One region of the Paenibacillus sp. FSL H7-0942 genome, then DNA from elsewhere that is predicted to be linked to it. Evidence: a T-box and tRNA genes for the amino acid it is inferred to sense, from the RefSeq annotation. Region 1 holds a T-box; the other holds one or more tRNA genes.
What was found. The T-box of region 1 lies ahead of MHI48_RS24190 (valine--tRNA ligase). A T-box ahead of a tRNA ligase gene usually reads a tRNA of that ligase, here a tRNA-Val.
Positions count from the first base shown of each region.

Region 2: it has a tRNA-Val gene. The T-box ahead of MHI48_RS24190 (valine--tRNA ligase) is inferred to sense a tRNA for this amino acid. The anticodon was not compared.

Region 1 is NZ_CP150279.1:5,482,701-5,490,113, forward strand. It holds gene MHI48_RS24185 (bifunctional folylpolyglutamate synthase/dihydrofolate synthase) at 1-407, opposite strand, end outside; gene MHI48_RS24190 (valine--tRNA ligase) at 486-3,152, opposite strand; T-box leader at 3,213-3,494, opposite strand; gene MHI48_RS24195 (LysM peptidoglycan-binding domain-containing protein) at 3,650-5,233, opposite strand; gene MHI48_RS24200 (RluA family pseudouridine synthase) at 5,598-6,503, opposite strand; gene hemL (glutamate-1-semialdehyde 2,1-aminomutase) at 6,500-7,413, opposite strand, start outside.
Region 2 is NZ_CP150279.1:4,708,378-4,715,790, reverse strand. It holds gene MHI48_RS20995 (hypothetical protein) at 1-525, shown strand, start outside; gene MHI48_RS20990 (ribbon-helix-helix protein, CopG family) at 1,087-1,266, shown strand; gene MHI48_RS20985 (DUF6809 family protein) at 1,410-1,703, shown strand; gene MHI48_RS20980 (manganese catalase family protein) at 1,927-2,829, opposite strand; gene MHI48_RS20975 (hypothetical protein) at 3,091-3,399, shown strand; gene MHI48_RS20970 (DUF3889 domain-containing protein) at 3,456-3,776, shown strand; gene MHI48_RS20965 (hypothetical protein) at 3,969-4,190, shown strand; gene MHI48_RS20960 (hypothetical protein) at 4,174-4,455, shown strand; gene MHI48_RS20955 (DUF3892 domain-containing protein) at 4,530-4,766, opposite strand; gene MHI48_RS20950 (GNAT family N-acetyltransferase) at 4,879-5,322, opposite strand; gene MHI48_RS20945 (hypothetical protein) at 5,561-5,818, opposite strand; tRNA gene MHI48_RS20940 (tRNA-Val) at 6,023-6,094, shown strand; gene MHI48_RS20935 (recombinase family protein) at 6,292-7,413, shown strand, end outside.

The DNA.
Region 1 (7,413 bases):
GACACCTCAAACATCGTGGGTGATCCAAGCGGAGTGGAGGCCATTTCCCTGACCAGTGGATGTAATCGGTTCGAGAGCTTAAGCAGGATTTCTTCAGGAATATCCTCACCGTTGTATTGAAAACGGTTTGTAAACTTGGTGATATAAGGCGACGTAAAGGTACCCACATCATATCCAGCCTGAAGAAGCACTGACGTCAAAAAAGCGCAAGTCGAACCTTTGCCGTTCGTTCCCGCGACATGAATAAATTTGAGACGTTGGTGTGGATTGCCTAACATGGACATCAGACTCTCGATTCGTTCCAATCCAGGTCGGATGCCAAAAGGAATAAGGCCATTGATCCAGTCCACGGCCTCGTTGTACGTAAGTAAAGGAGCTGCTGCATCTGTCCCGTCTAATTCCGTCATCTGATTCACCTTCGGTCCCGAGTTTGAGTGAAAAAAGCGGCCGGATGGCATAATGGCTCTCCATCCGACCCACATATATTAACCTTTAAGTTCCTTGATTCGTGCAATCACTTTATCCCGTTTATCGGAATAATCTGCTTGTTTGGCGCGCTCTTCCTCAATAACTTTGGCAGGAGCTTTGGCTACAAAGCCTTCGTTCGCCAGCTTTTTCTCTACACGGAGAACTTCGCCCTCAAGGTTCTCCAACTCTTTCTCCAAACGAGCCACTTCCTGCTCGATATCAATAAGACCTGCGAGCGGCAAGTATAGTTCTGCCCCCGTAATGATCGCAGTCATTGCCTTATCCGGTGAGTTTAAATCCAGCCCACTATCGAACTCGGACGTATTACAGAAACGTTTGATGTAGTGACTGTTACGCGCAATGATGCTGGACGTCTCAGCACTATTTGCTTTGACCATCAGCTCGATCTTTTTGCTCATCGGCACGTTCACTTCTGCACGAATGTTTCGCACTGCACGAATGGTATCCATGAGCAGGTTCATCTCGGCAACAGCCTCTGGGTTCTCAAGAGCAGGATCATATACCGGCCATGATGCCAGCGTAATGGTCTCACCTTCATGCGGCAGATGCTGCCAGATCTCTTCGGAGATGTATGGCATAAACGGATGAATCAGGCGCATGGTCTGATCCAGCACATATGCAAGCACGGATTGTGTTTTCTTCTTGGCAACCGGATCTTCCCCATAGAAGGACAGCTTAGCAAACTCGATGTACCAGTCACACAGGTCATCCCAGATAAAGTTATACAACACACGACCCGTTTCCCCAAATTCATACGCTTCGATTAGACGCGTAATATCGCGGGAAGTTTCGTTCAGACGGTGCAAAATCCAATAATCCGCTGTACCAAGCTCTCCGCTAATGTCACGTTCCTCATAGGTGAATCCTTCCAGATTCATCAATGCAAAGCGCGAAGCATTCCAGATCTTGTTGGCAAAATTACGAGCCTGCTCCACCCGTTCCCAACGGAAACGGAGATCCTGACCTGGCGTGCTGCTGGTTGAGATCATGTAACGCATTGCATCTGCGCCGTATTTCTCAATCACATCCAGCGGATCTACACCGTTGCCCAATGATTTGGACATTTTGCGTCCATCTGCATCACGAACAAGACCATGCATCAGCACATCCTTGAACGGAATCTCATCGGTGAATTCCAGTGCAGTGAAAATCATACGTGCAACCCAGAAATATATGATGTCATACCCTGTCACAAGTACACTTGTCGGATAATAACGTTTCAGGTCTTCCGTATCTTCCGGCCAGCCTAGTGTGGAGAATGGCCATAAGCCGGAGCTAAACCAAGTATCGAGTACGTCTTCGTCCTGTCTGAGCTTGCGTCCAGCATACTCTGGCAGCGTTGTTGGATCTTCAGCAGATACGATGATTTCACCTGTTTCTTCATCATACCAAGCAGGTATACGATGTCCCCACCACAGTTGACGGGAAATACACCAGTCACGAACGTTCTCGATCCAGTTCAGATAGGTTTTCTCAAAACGATCTGGAACAAAATTAACCCCTTCGCCGCTCTGTTGTTTTTTAATCGCTCTCTCTGCAAGTGGCTTCATCTCAACGAACCACTGTGTAGACAGATACGGCTCAACAACAGCTCCGGTACGTTCACTGTGTCCAACCTGATGCGTGTGATCCTCAATGTTGATCAATACGCCCTGCTCTTTCAAGTCAGCAACAATCTGCTTGCGGCAGTCACTGCGATCCAGTCCCTGATACTTGCCTGCCTCAGCATTCATTGTGCCGCTCTCATCCATTACCGTAATCTGAGGCAGATCATGACGAAGACCTACTTCAAAGTCATTTGGATCATGCGCAGGCGTGATTTTAACTGCACCACTTCCAAACTCTTTATCCACATAATCATCAGCGATAATTGGAATTTCGCGTCCAATGATAGGCAGTACAAGTACTTTACCAATCATATCTGCATAACGCTCATCCTTCGGATGAACCGCAACCGCTGTATCACCCAGCATCGTTTCAGGACGCGTTGTTGCCACTGTAACGTAGCCACTTCCGTCTTTGAGCGGGTAACGCAGATGATACAAGTGACCCTGAACCTCTTTATATTCAACCTCAATGTCGGACAGAGCTGTCCGGTTCACCGGGTCCCAGTTAATGATGCGTTTGCCTCGGTAAATAAGGCCTTTTTCATACAGTTGAACAAATACTTTACGAACCGCTTGGGACAGACCTTCATCCAGCGTAAAACGTTCACGTGAGTAATCAAGCGACAATCCCATTTTGCCCCATTGCTGACGAATGGTGGTGGCATATTGATCTTTCCAGTCCCATACTTTCTCCAGAAACTTCTCACGTCCCAGATCATAACGAGTCAGACCTTCTTCACGCAGCTTCTGCTCCACTTTGGTTTGAGTAGCAATACCTGCATGGTCGGAACCCGGAAGCCACAGCGCATCATAGCCCTGCATCCGTTTGGTGCGGATCAGAATATCCTGCAGTGTAAAATCGAGCGCATGCCCAATGTGCAGCATCCCGGTCACATTTGGGGGTGGAATTACAATTGTATACGGCTCGGCATCTTTACGTTGACCGGCTTTGAAATATCCACGCTCCATCCAGGTGGAGTACCATTTATCCTCTGCCGCCTTAGGATCGTAAGTGGTCGGCATTTCTGTTGCAGCTGATTTTTTTTCCTCAGACATGTGTCATTCCTCCGTTACTTCATCATCTTCGCCAAAAAAAACAAAAAAACCTTTCATCCATCAAAGGACGAAAGGTTAGCTTTCGCGGTACCACCTTTGTTTCACGCCTACAGCAAGATAGACTTCACCCTCTGTACATGACGTGACACTTCAAGCAGATAACGGCTGCTACCGGCCCATCCTACCTCAGTAATAAATGACGATAGATCTCATTCATCCCTTGTATTCAAACAGGCAACTCCCGGGCGACTTCGATCAGTTGGTTCCTGCGGAATCTCACAGCGCTGCAATTCCACTCTCTGAAAGGTCATACTGTCTACTACTCCCGTTCCACGTTGTTCTTCAAAAAACCTACACACATCATACCTTGCTCGTGCGCGATAGTCAACCTGACAACAGCGGATAAAGAGCGCTGGAATGCAGGTTTAGGACGAATCATGCAAAAACCCGCAATCCTCAAGGGGATCACGGGTCGTAACGAAGGCTTTAACTACGGATTAAGGGATGTACAATATCTGACCTTCTTCCACAACCTGCTCAGATAATCGGTTATACAACTGAAGTTCCCTCGTGCTCAATTGATATCGATCTGCAATAGCATCCAGTGTATCTTCTCGCTGAACGATGCAAAGTTTCACCTTGCGGAACGGGGTCTGGTCCACGATCGTTCCCAGGAACAGGTTCTTCCATTCCACATCATCAGCTGGATACGTTTCTTCCTGTACCACACCCGCAGGAACCTCATCGCCTCGCTCCACTTCAGCATCGCGTGCCGCTCTACCGGAGGATAACAAAGAAGAGATACCTACGCCCTCTTCTTGCCGTGGTGCGGATTCTTTTTTGCTGCCAAAAGCAACCTTCAGCTCCGGCTTGTCTTCCGTCTCAGCCACAGGTTCAGGAACAAATGCTTCGTTCTGTACAAACTCGTCTACCCCAGTCGCTTCAAAAGACGGCCGGTCTTCCTCAGCGTTGCCTGGTTCGGACGAAGCAAATACACCTTGCCAGTTCTCCGCCTGTGATTCGCCCGGGACATCGGCAACTGCCTGATTCTCCTGCTGAGGTACAGATCTCGCGGATTCGAAGTGCCATACCTCTGGTGCGTCCGGTACATCCGGTGATGCCAACTCATTAGATGATTGAGCAGTAGGCTCTGAGACTGCTTGATCTGCACTTCTCGAGTTCGCAGGCAATGCATCCACGGAAGGCTCGGACCAACCCAAAGACTCATCTTCCAGAGGCAACAATGGTTCCGACTCAGGGTAAGAAGCTAATCGATCTGCGGTCTCAGCCATAAATGACGAGATCGGAGAAGGTTCGCTGTCTTGCTCATGAGATGCCAATTCATCTCCATTCGCTGTCAGAGATGCGGGATCTTCGTTTGCATCAGGTTGTCTGTTTTCGTTAGCGTACTCCGCGCTTTGCTCCTCGGATTGAAGTGGCTCGGCCGATGACGAATCCGCATATTCCTGCTGCCATTCTTCGCTATTCCTTAATGTCTCTTCCCTTGTGGACAGGTCAGCGAATTCCGGAGCACCATATGCAAGTTCTGCTGCATTCGCAAGTCTCTCTTCCTCACTCCGCTGGAGCAGGTACTCTTGTGCAAATGTGTTGGGGTCGCTGCCTGTCTGTGCTGCTTCATCGGAACGGTTGGATTGCTGAGCATCAGGTGAATGAACAACTGTAAACTCATCTGCTGACCACACTTGTGGCTCTTCAACAGGAAAACCTTCGATACCTCGCAGCGACAATACACCTGTAATGTTCAGACTGCGATTGGATAACAGATCCACGTCAAAATTTTCGATCTCAATGGAAATATCCTCAATCGATCTGACCCGGTTCAGCGGCACTGTAATCTCCACGGGAATGAAATGTTTGAGCTCCTCTGAAGCCTCATTTTCTCCTCTGTACGCACCTGTAAGTAAAAGATGCCCTCTTAATGTGGCATGATCATCCTGCCCTATGACTTGAATGCGCGGGTATAGTTCAATCTCCTCCAATTCCTCAATCGCAGGAACTCCCTCAGACAAATGAACGCGCTCATAAATATCGAACCGCAAACCATAAGGTTGATTCAACAAAGGTGGCGTCCTCCTTTCGGCATATGTTCACCATGATCCTTCTCATGGGACTGATCCATGGTCCAAATCCTTCGTTACCCCATCTATATGCCTTGAATGAGGGGAGCATGCCACCTTTTGAAAAACCTTGCTATATATGTTCAATTCATGGTTATTTACACTGTCACTCCAATGACAGAACAACCTTCTGATCGCTGTTATCCCAGATTTTTTTATTCCTTTTTATAAAGGGAAAATCCGGGGATAGCTTATGCTTCCGAAGTAGCTTTCTTTCAGAAAGCTTTTAGGCGAACGCTTTACTTCTTCTGGTTGTTTCTGTCCTTTCCGTTTTCGTGTAAATAGTTAGTCGAACTTATATAGTGTATTAGTAAGACCCCTCTCGCTCTGCCAATTGTGTGAAATCGAATGGCCAAGGGTCATTCACTTCAATCATCGCTCCGGTTAACGGATGACTAAACTTAAGCATCTCTCCGTGAAGAGCCTGCCTACCAATGGCATCCGCTCTACCACCATACAACGAATCACCAATGAGCGGATGTCCCGCGTAACTCAGGTGTACACGAATTTGGTGTGTGCGTCCTGTATCCAGCTTTAATCGTACAAGGGTTGCTTGTTCCCACACTTCGACGATCTCCACATGAGTAACAGCTTCCTGTCCACCTTCCGAGACACGCCTGCGCTGTTTGTGATGTCTATCCTTGCCAATCGGAGCATCAATTTTGTGGAGTTCAGGGGGGATTTGTCCACCTGCAATGGCTACATAATGGCGGCCAATCTCTTTGCGACGCATCGCTTCATCCAGTTTGGCGAGGGCAAAAGCATTTTTGGCATACAGGACAGGTCCGGTTGTATCCTCGTCCAGTCGATGAACATGGCGTACGCTCGCCTGGATTCCGTTCATTTCATAATAAGAGGCAACCACATGATCCAGCGTGATGGCCTGATCGGCACGACTTCCATCTGGATGCAGTTTCATGCCTGCCGGTTTGTGCATAACCAGACAGAAATCGTCCTCATACAATACATCCACATCAGCCCAGCGTGGCTCAACATCGATTGGCTGGGACGCAAAAAGGGCCAGCCGAAGCCGGTCCCCTGCAAGTTGTATTCCTCGGTTTGCTTTCAGCTGACGGAGCAGTTTCTCCGGAAACTGAAGTTCAGACAATAGCCATTGCTCTGCAGCCATCGGTTTGTCCGAACTGCCTGTTACGGCTTTCCCTGGCATCAGCTCAAGCCATTCCCCGCGGCGTTTCCAACTTTTGATGGTCATAGCGATTGAAGAGCTTTACGATTCGCCTCAATCGTATCGTCAATATCCTGCTCTGTGTGCACACCAGAGACAAACATGCCTTCATATTGCGAAGGTGCAACACTTACACCTTGATCAATCATGGCCGCAAAATAACGACGGAATTGATCCAGATTGCTTTCTTTGGCAATATCATAATTGGTTACTGGAACGGCACTGAAGAATGGACAAACCATGGAACCCACACGGTTAATGGTTATCGCAATACCCGTCTCAGCTGCATTTTTCTCGAATCCGGCTTGCAAACGTGCAGACAATGTCTCCAGACGGTCATAGACCTCTGGTGTTAACAATTTGAGCGTGGTATATCCTGCTGCCATAGCCAACGGGTTCCCACTAAGTGTACCTGCCTGATAGATCGGTCCTGTTGGAGCAATCTGTTCCATCAGATCCCGACGACCACCATAAGCACCAACCGGGAGTCCGCCACCGATAACTTTACCCAGACAAGTCAGGTCAGGTGTAACCCCATATCGTCCCTGAGCACAGTTCAACCCTACGCGGAAACCGGTCATGACTTCGTCAAAAATAAGCAGGCTGCCATATTGGGTCGTCAAACTGCGCAGGCCTTCAAGGAAACCGGAAGCCGGAGGAACAACCCCCATGTTACCTGCCACAGGTTCCACAATAACAGCGGCCAGTTCTTCACCATAACGTTCAAAAGCAAGCGTAACGGACTCCAGATCGTTATAAGGTACCGTAATGGTATTCACAGCTACACCTTCAGGTACACCTGGACTATCCGGTAGACCCAGTGTTGCAACACCTGAACCCGCCTTGATCAGCAAGCTGTCCGCATGTCCATGATATGATCCTTCAAACTTCAGAATTTTACTGCGTCCGGTTACCCCGCGTGCCAGTCGAATGGCAC
Region 2 (7,413 bases), 770 kb from region 1:
TATTTTCAATTTGTGTACTGGAAGACCTTTGGTTCTGCACAGACTTTTGTGGTTGGGCATGAAGTTGCGCACCATTTGCTTAATCACACGAGTGGGAGTGAACCTTGGAAATTTTCAGGGTTCCCATCACAGAACATTTATCATGATTCAGAATTTTCAGCTGACGACTTAGCTTTAGATTTAATGTTTAATGTAGGAATTGATTATAAAGAAATTGACATAGATTTTGATTGTTTGATGGGTCCGATTATAAACATGATATTAATTTCAATGCAAGCTATTGATCCAACTGAACCAAGTGAACAACACCCTGCACCGTTAGACCGACTTAAAAGGATACTAGATTATTCCAAAGAAACATTCTCAACAATGCAATACGATCTTATACGTTCGAACACAAGAGAACTCCTTGAACTAATAAATGCAATTAATCATTTTTGGGACAAAAGATGGTGGGATGATTTAGATCTTATAGTCTACAAAAAAAGAAAGTCTAAGGAAAATTTGAAGTTGGATTCCAATTAATTAATCAAAATTTTGAGCCATTAATCTGATAATGATTAATGGTTTTCTGTTAGAAGCAGGCTAGAGGTTATATTCTTGATTATACTATCACAGGAAATTATTAGATCTTAAAGTCCTAAACGAACTCCCTGCTGTAGAATTAGCCTGAGCAATCGCCACATTTCGTTCTAACTCTTCAGCTAGCTGCTGACGATATCTTTGACATGATGAACAGAGAGTAATCAATGCCCAGGGCGAGAGCAAACATCACCGCAAGCCTAATGGAGAAGGATATAAGAAAGGTTACCCAAACGTTCAACCAACGAAAAACGATAGCTCAGAATAGGATGGGGATATAATAATGCTCACATGGTTCTTTCAAGGTTAGTCAACTAAGAACTGGCTGGCCTCTTTAGTTAATCTAAAGTCATCTGTTCACTAGGTGTTAACTTTGGAGTACACAAAAGTACATTGTGGGGCGCACAAACCATAACAAAAGAAATCATGTCTTGCGAATAAATTGACTTTTTGTGCCAACAACAACTATACTATTATTGTTGGCACAAAAAGTGAGGTGAAGCAATGTCCGCCAAGAAGATGGGACGTCCGCTATCTGACAATCCCAAAAGCGAAACTATCAAAATTCGTGTTGATCAGGAAATTATGAACAAGCTCGATATTTCGGCTGAGAAGCTGAATACGAATCGATCAGACATCGTTCGCAAAGGGATTGAGAAGATTTACGACGAACTCCAAAAATAAAAAAGGAAGCAGCGCTAGTCCCACGAAGAACACGCTGCTTCCTATCCCGCAATCACTTGTTGAATGAGCGACTGCATAAATATCCTACCATGTGCAGAACGTTCATTCAAGTGAGGTGCGAATTGATATACAGGAGGATGCACATGAATTCGATATTAGAAGCATTATATAATGGACGACTTCGACCGGATGAGATGATGATGCCGACACATCCTGAATACCAAGCGTTAGGACGGCAGATTGCAGCTCTGACAGAGCAGTGGAAGAATCGATTAAGCGAGGAAGAATTCCGTGAGCTTGAACAGTTATTTGACTTGTGTGGCAGATGTGAGGGCATGCATACGGAAGCAGCGTTTGCACAAGGTTTTCGCCTGGGTGCCAATATGTTGATTGAAGTCATGAGTCAGCGTGAGGAATCGGTGTTGGAATTTAACTAAGTTTAACGATGTGAGCAGAGATTCGGTTTACTTTTACAGCTAAATTCTCAGGAAATGACGTGCATCCAACATACTTATTTTGCATCATAAAATTGTATCAAAAATTTAGTATAACAAAGCCCTCGAATCCTCTCTGCATTCAGCAGCAGGGTTCAAGGGCTTCACTTAAACATAGAGTTAACAATTTATATATAGGGAAAGAACCTGTTAAACCAATTGTTCCTTAATCCGCAATATTCCCCGCCATCTTCAGACGACGTGCAATCTCTTTGAAGTCTTCTTGCGATATACCTGGTGCGAATTCTTCCTCGACCGCAGGGGCTTCTGGAATCGGGAATCCTTCAGGTATCCCTTGGATGACTTCAAGAGGTTGTCCATCTTCGGGGTGAGTTCCTTTCCAGATCTGACCGATCGTGTTGAAATCTTTATCACTATAGGTGTACAGCTTGGTGTGTACCCCTTTTTCTTCATATTTGCGAGCCTCGTTGAAGGCTTTGTTGTTCAGTGAAGGAATAGGAACCAGCTTGGTCACATTTACGCCAGTTGCAATCTCAAGCGCCTTTGCATAAGCAACCACATGCACACCACCGCGAACAAGCAGGTAACCAACCACTTCCCGGGCGGCCGGATGATCCGTCATTTCATACACTTTCATTTTATGGGTACGGGCGCCACATTCTAGGAAGAAGTTATGCAGCAGGTCCTCGACCAAGTTGCCACTGTTGAAGACGTTTGCTCCCGTCCAGGGATTACCCATAGAGTCGAAAGGCATTGCGCCTTGTGCTCCTGCAAGATAGTGATACGACAGACGAGCATCCTTCACGGAACCTAGCGGTGTATCGTCCGGTTCTTTGTATTCTGTAGAACCCCGCAGACAGTGATTGATGCCATGAGACACGAGCTCAACATGACCCAATTCTTCGGCCGTAATACTCATGACCAGGTCATAAAAGGGCTTCAACTTTTCTTTGGATCGAAAATTAAACGATTGATAGAGGTAGTTGTTCAACGTTGACATTTCTCCGAATTTGCCGCCGAGTAATTCTTGTATGGCTGCCGCAGCATTCGGATCTGGCTTCTCGACATTGGGAATCTCAATTAGGATTTCATCCAAGCGTTTGAACATTCGGGTGTAACCTCCTCAAATTGGTATTGCAGATCGTGTAGAATTTCAGATCGTTAAGTCACTCTGTCATGGCCTATTACACGTCTATTGGTTTTTTTAAACAAAAAATCAACCAAATGGGACTTAAGCATCGCATAACGCATGCCTAAACTCTTCTCCCATTTGTTATTTCCAATATGGTGAATTTTATGTATAATCAAACATTCAAACGAGTCTTCACGTACAAGAGAAGAGAGTCATGAATCCATAAAGGAGTAAGAGATGAACAAGCGTTGGATACAAAAAGTTGGGATTGTAATGTTTCTAATGATTCAGATGTACATAAGCAGCGAGCCTGCCACAGCATATGTCGTTACAAACGAAGTTCAGGTGGATGAAGAAACACGGCAGTTACTTGAAAAGAAATACGGATTGGATCGTCCTCAGGAACCACAGACTCAACAACACGTTCTCTCGGGTGACTGGGGAATGAGTTTCCGGACGGAGCCTCCTGATTCGTTTGACCGACTTGTTCATGTGGTTCCTTTTTCCCTACGGCCACTGGCATGGATCTTTCGTTTATTCGTGTAAAATGAAACCCGGACGGGCAATATAACAGAAACATATTGTCCCAAGGAGTGAGTGAAATGAGAATGCTCATCGTTACCGTCATGTCGGTAGTTCTGAGCTTAGCCGGAATTACATCAGGCACAGGCGCCGCCATCCCTGATTATGCGAAGTGGGGAATTATTGCGGTCAAAGAAACACAGACCAAGTATAATGTGGATATTTTGGACTATAAGCATATCGGTCGCACCTCTCTAACAGCGGATCAATCACGGGAACAGTTCAAGCTATGGGTTCGTGCTAAAGACGGCAAGCAATTCGCAGTTTATGTGAATGTCGATTTTAATCCATCTACACAGCAATTAAAGAAAGTACAATTTTCGGAATCGGATCGACACTGATCCGTTGCTGAACTGGGTCAGTACAAGTCATGTTTTCATATTAGCTATACTATGGGTTGAACCAGACTGCCTTAATTATTAAGGCAGTCTGGTTTTTTTATTTTACAAAATCCTTTTTTTACTATTGAATAAAGAACTTATGTTCGCATATAATATAAAATACAAACAAACGTTCTTATCGGAGGGATGATTATGCTAGGGAAATATATTGGCCAGATGGTGGAGCTTGTCTACATGGATCGTGCAGGGCAGATAACGCAGCGACAGATTCGAATTAACAGTGTACGTGGCGGGATGATTAGAGCATCAGCGGGAAAAGAAGGCTCACCCCGAACCTTTCTGGAGCAAGGTATTCTGGCATGGCGTCCTGTTAAGGACCTTAATGGGGAGGTAAAGTATGCTGAACGACTTTGAACGCAAGATTTTACGTATTATGGTGAACTATGCAGGACAACGGCGCAGGCTGCCGCGTATGGATGAACTGGAGACCAAGACGGGACGAAGCAAAGCTTACATTCATGAGTCATTGCTGGAGCTTGAACGCACCGGGCACATCGCGTGGGAGAACCGATCTAGTCTTGAAGGGATACAGATTTTGCAGGCATGGGAACAGGCACAACAGCCGATTCGCAAAAGCCAACCTTCCGGTGATTCCGTAAAATATTTTACGGACTATTAATTCTAATAAGAAAACGCCAACCCGGATATCCGGATCGGCGCTTACTGTGTCACACATACGACATGTGCATCTATTTAGAAATGGGGAAGTTGGTCCAGGTTGTTGGTTGGGTCACCGTCGGCATCGCCGCGAATGTACATTTCGCCATCCTTGCCTTTAAATACATTCACACCGGCAATAGCGCCAGCCTTTACTTCTGCAAGTGCCTGCTGATAATCCAGTACACGTCCTGCTGAAGTCTGAAAGGCTGTCAGGTCACCGTCACCATTTTTCTGTACTGCTGTGAAACTCTCGCGTGTTGTTTGATCCATGATGTCACACTCTCCTTATATGACGAGATAGGAATCTGCTTACCTGATTAGCCTATCCGAATTCATCGGAAGTATGCACCATATGCTGATAAGACCAGCCAACGTCGAGGTATTACAGGCTCTTTCTCATACGAACATGCAGAATATCTGCATCATAAAAAGGTTCTTCCGAAATCACTTCATAACCCAGTTTTTCATAGAATTTCTGTGCCTGACACTGCGCATCCAGTACAGAATAGGATAAGCCGAGTTCACGTGCCAGCTCCTCCATCGCGAGCAGAAGCACACGTCCATAACCAAATGAACGATGAGATTCAAGCACTGCGATCCGCTGCATTTTGGCCGTATCCTTGCTGTAATAGATCAGACGTCCTGTGGCTACAGCTTGGCCATCCGTACTTAACAATACATGATGCACATCCGGGCTGATGACATCATATTGATCAATCTCAATCTCGGCAGGCACCTGTTGCTCGATCACAAAAACGTGATGGCGAATTCCCAGGGCTTGCTCCAGTTGTTCTTCTGTCGATACATAACTAATCTCAGCTGCCAATTCCATTCCTTCTTTCTGCTCTTGCGCGACATATCAGACTGAATTATACAAAAAAATGTTTTTCCTGTATAGTGAAGTCTGGAACATATTGGGAGAGGAGGGGGTAGTGATGGGCATGACAGGCATCATGGTAATTACATTACTAATGTCGGCGGGAATGATTACTCTGTTGTATTTCGTTACGAAGAAAGCATACTCACGCAAGTGGGATGAAGACGAGTAATTCACCTGTTAACCTTCACGGCAAGACTTCACTGCTTCCTCGCGGAGAATACACATCTTGAATTACGGATTTGGAGTATACGTCCAGCCAAACGGGCAGAGATTCATCATTTTCATTGGGCTGTTGTAATTGTTGGAATTGTACCGTATGTTCATCCCTCTCCAAGCCGCAACCTGTAACGGTAGTAATGAGAATCATAAGCCCAGCAAAGAGAAAGAAGCATTTGGTAAATGTATATTTATTGGATTTTGACCGTTTTGTTAAGTTTCTCATAGGGAATTCACCTCGTTGTGTAAATGGTAATCTTTCCTTTATTGTGCACCATTTCGGATGAATTATAACCAAATAAATCATTGACAATGAACACGGTTACTTGATATGATACTGTTACTTGATTGGGAAACAATTATATATCATGATCTGTTAGCTCAGCTAAAGATAGTAGTATGACCGTAATGGATACATCTTAATTATTACAGGGCGATAGCTCAGCGGGAGAGCATTATCTTGACAGGGTAAGGGTCGTGGGTTCGATCCCCACTCGTCCTATATTTAAAATTAAAGGCAACTTCTTTTGAGAATTATATCTCAAGAGGAGTTGTTTTTTTATATAATAATATGGCTACCTCCAATAATATGTGTAGGTGGTTTTTGTTGATAATAAATATACTTAATGGTACAATTTGGATAAAATTAAGCAGTTAAAGTAGTTACGACTATCGATAAAAATAATACAGAAAAAAGATATGGTGGTTGATGGAATGGGACAAATAAAGCGTGTTGCGGCACTATATCGAGTGTCCACAAAAGGTCAGATGGACGGGAACGATATTCCAATGCAACAACGAGCATGCAGGAAGATGGTAGAGAAACAAGAGGGATGGAAGCTAGTTAAGGAATATACCGAAAAAGGGGTATCAGGTTTTAAAGTACCTGCCTCGAAGCGTGATATTATCCAAAAGGCTAAAGAGGATGCAGAGAATGGTTTATTCGATGTCTTGTTGGTATTTATGTTTGATAGGCTTGGAAGAAAAGATGATGAGACTCCCTTTGTACTTGAGTGGTTTGTAAACAAAGGGGTAGAAATGTGGTCTGTAATAGAAGGTCAGCAAAAAATTGAAGCATACACCGATCGGATGGTCAACTACTTAAGATTTTGGCAGTCAAGCGATGAAAGTAGGAAGACCTCTGAACGAGTCAACGAAAAACATATACAGATGGTCGAAGATGGTATTTTTAGGGGAGGAGGTATTCCCTACGGGTATAAAAGTGTTGATTCCGGTAATGTAAATAAAAAAGGAAAAGCACTGCAAAAACTGTGCAAGCACGAAGAAGAGTCAAAGATCGTACAAGAAATATTCCGACTAGTGCTTGAAGAAGGTTACGGACAATTAAGAATAGCTAAACTTCTAAACGAAAAAAATGTTCCGACAAGAAAAGCAAAACAATGGGGTGCTCCTACTGTAAACGTTATACTTAAGAATCCAATTTACAAAGGAGTAATGAGATACAGAAAAGAAAAAGGAGACGATATATTTTCAAAACCAATCCCTGAATTAATGATAGTTTCAGAAGAGGATTGGAATAGTGTACAGGATATAAGGGATAAAAAGAACCCTAAGAATCCAAAAAGAAATGAAAATTCCATTCCCATAAGCACTAAAGGAAGTTTACTTTTAACTGGAATAGCCAGATGCGGTTGTTGTAATTCTAGATTGACCACGACTACATTTGTAAATAAATACAAAGCAGCTAATGGAGAAATAGTCAGATACAATCAGAATAAAAGTTACCGTTGTAGTGGAAAATTGCAAGGAAAGACGGATTGTAACGGACAGGCAACATTTTCTTCAAAGAAGGTAGAGAGA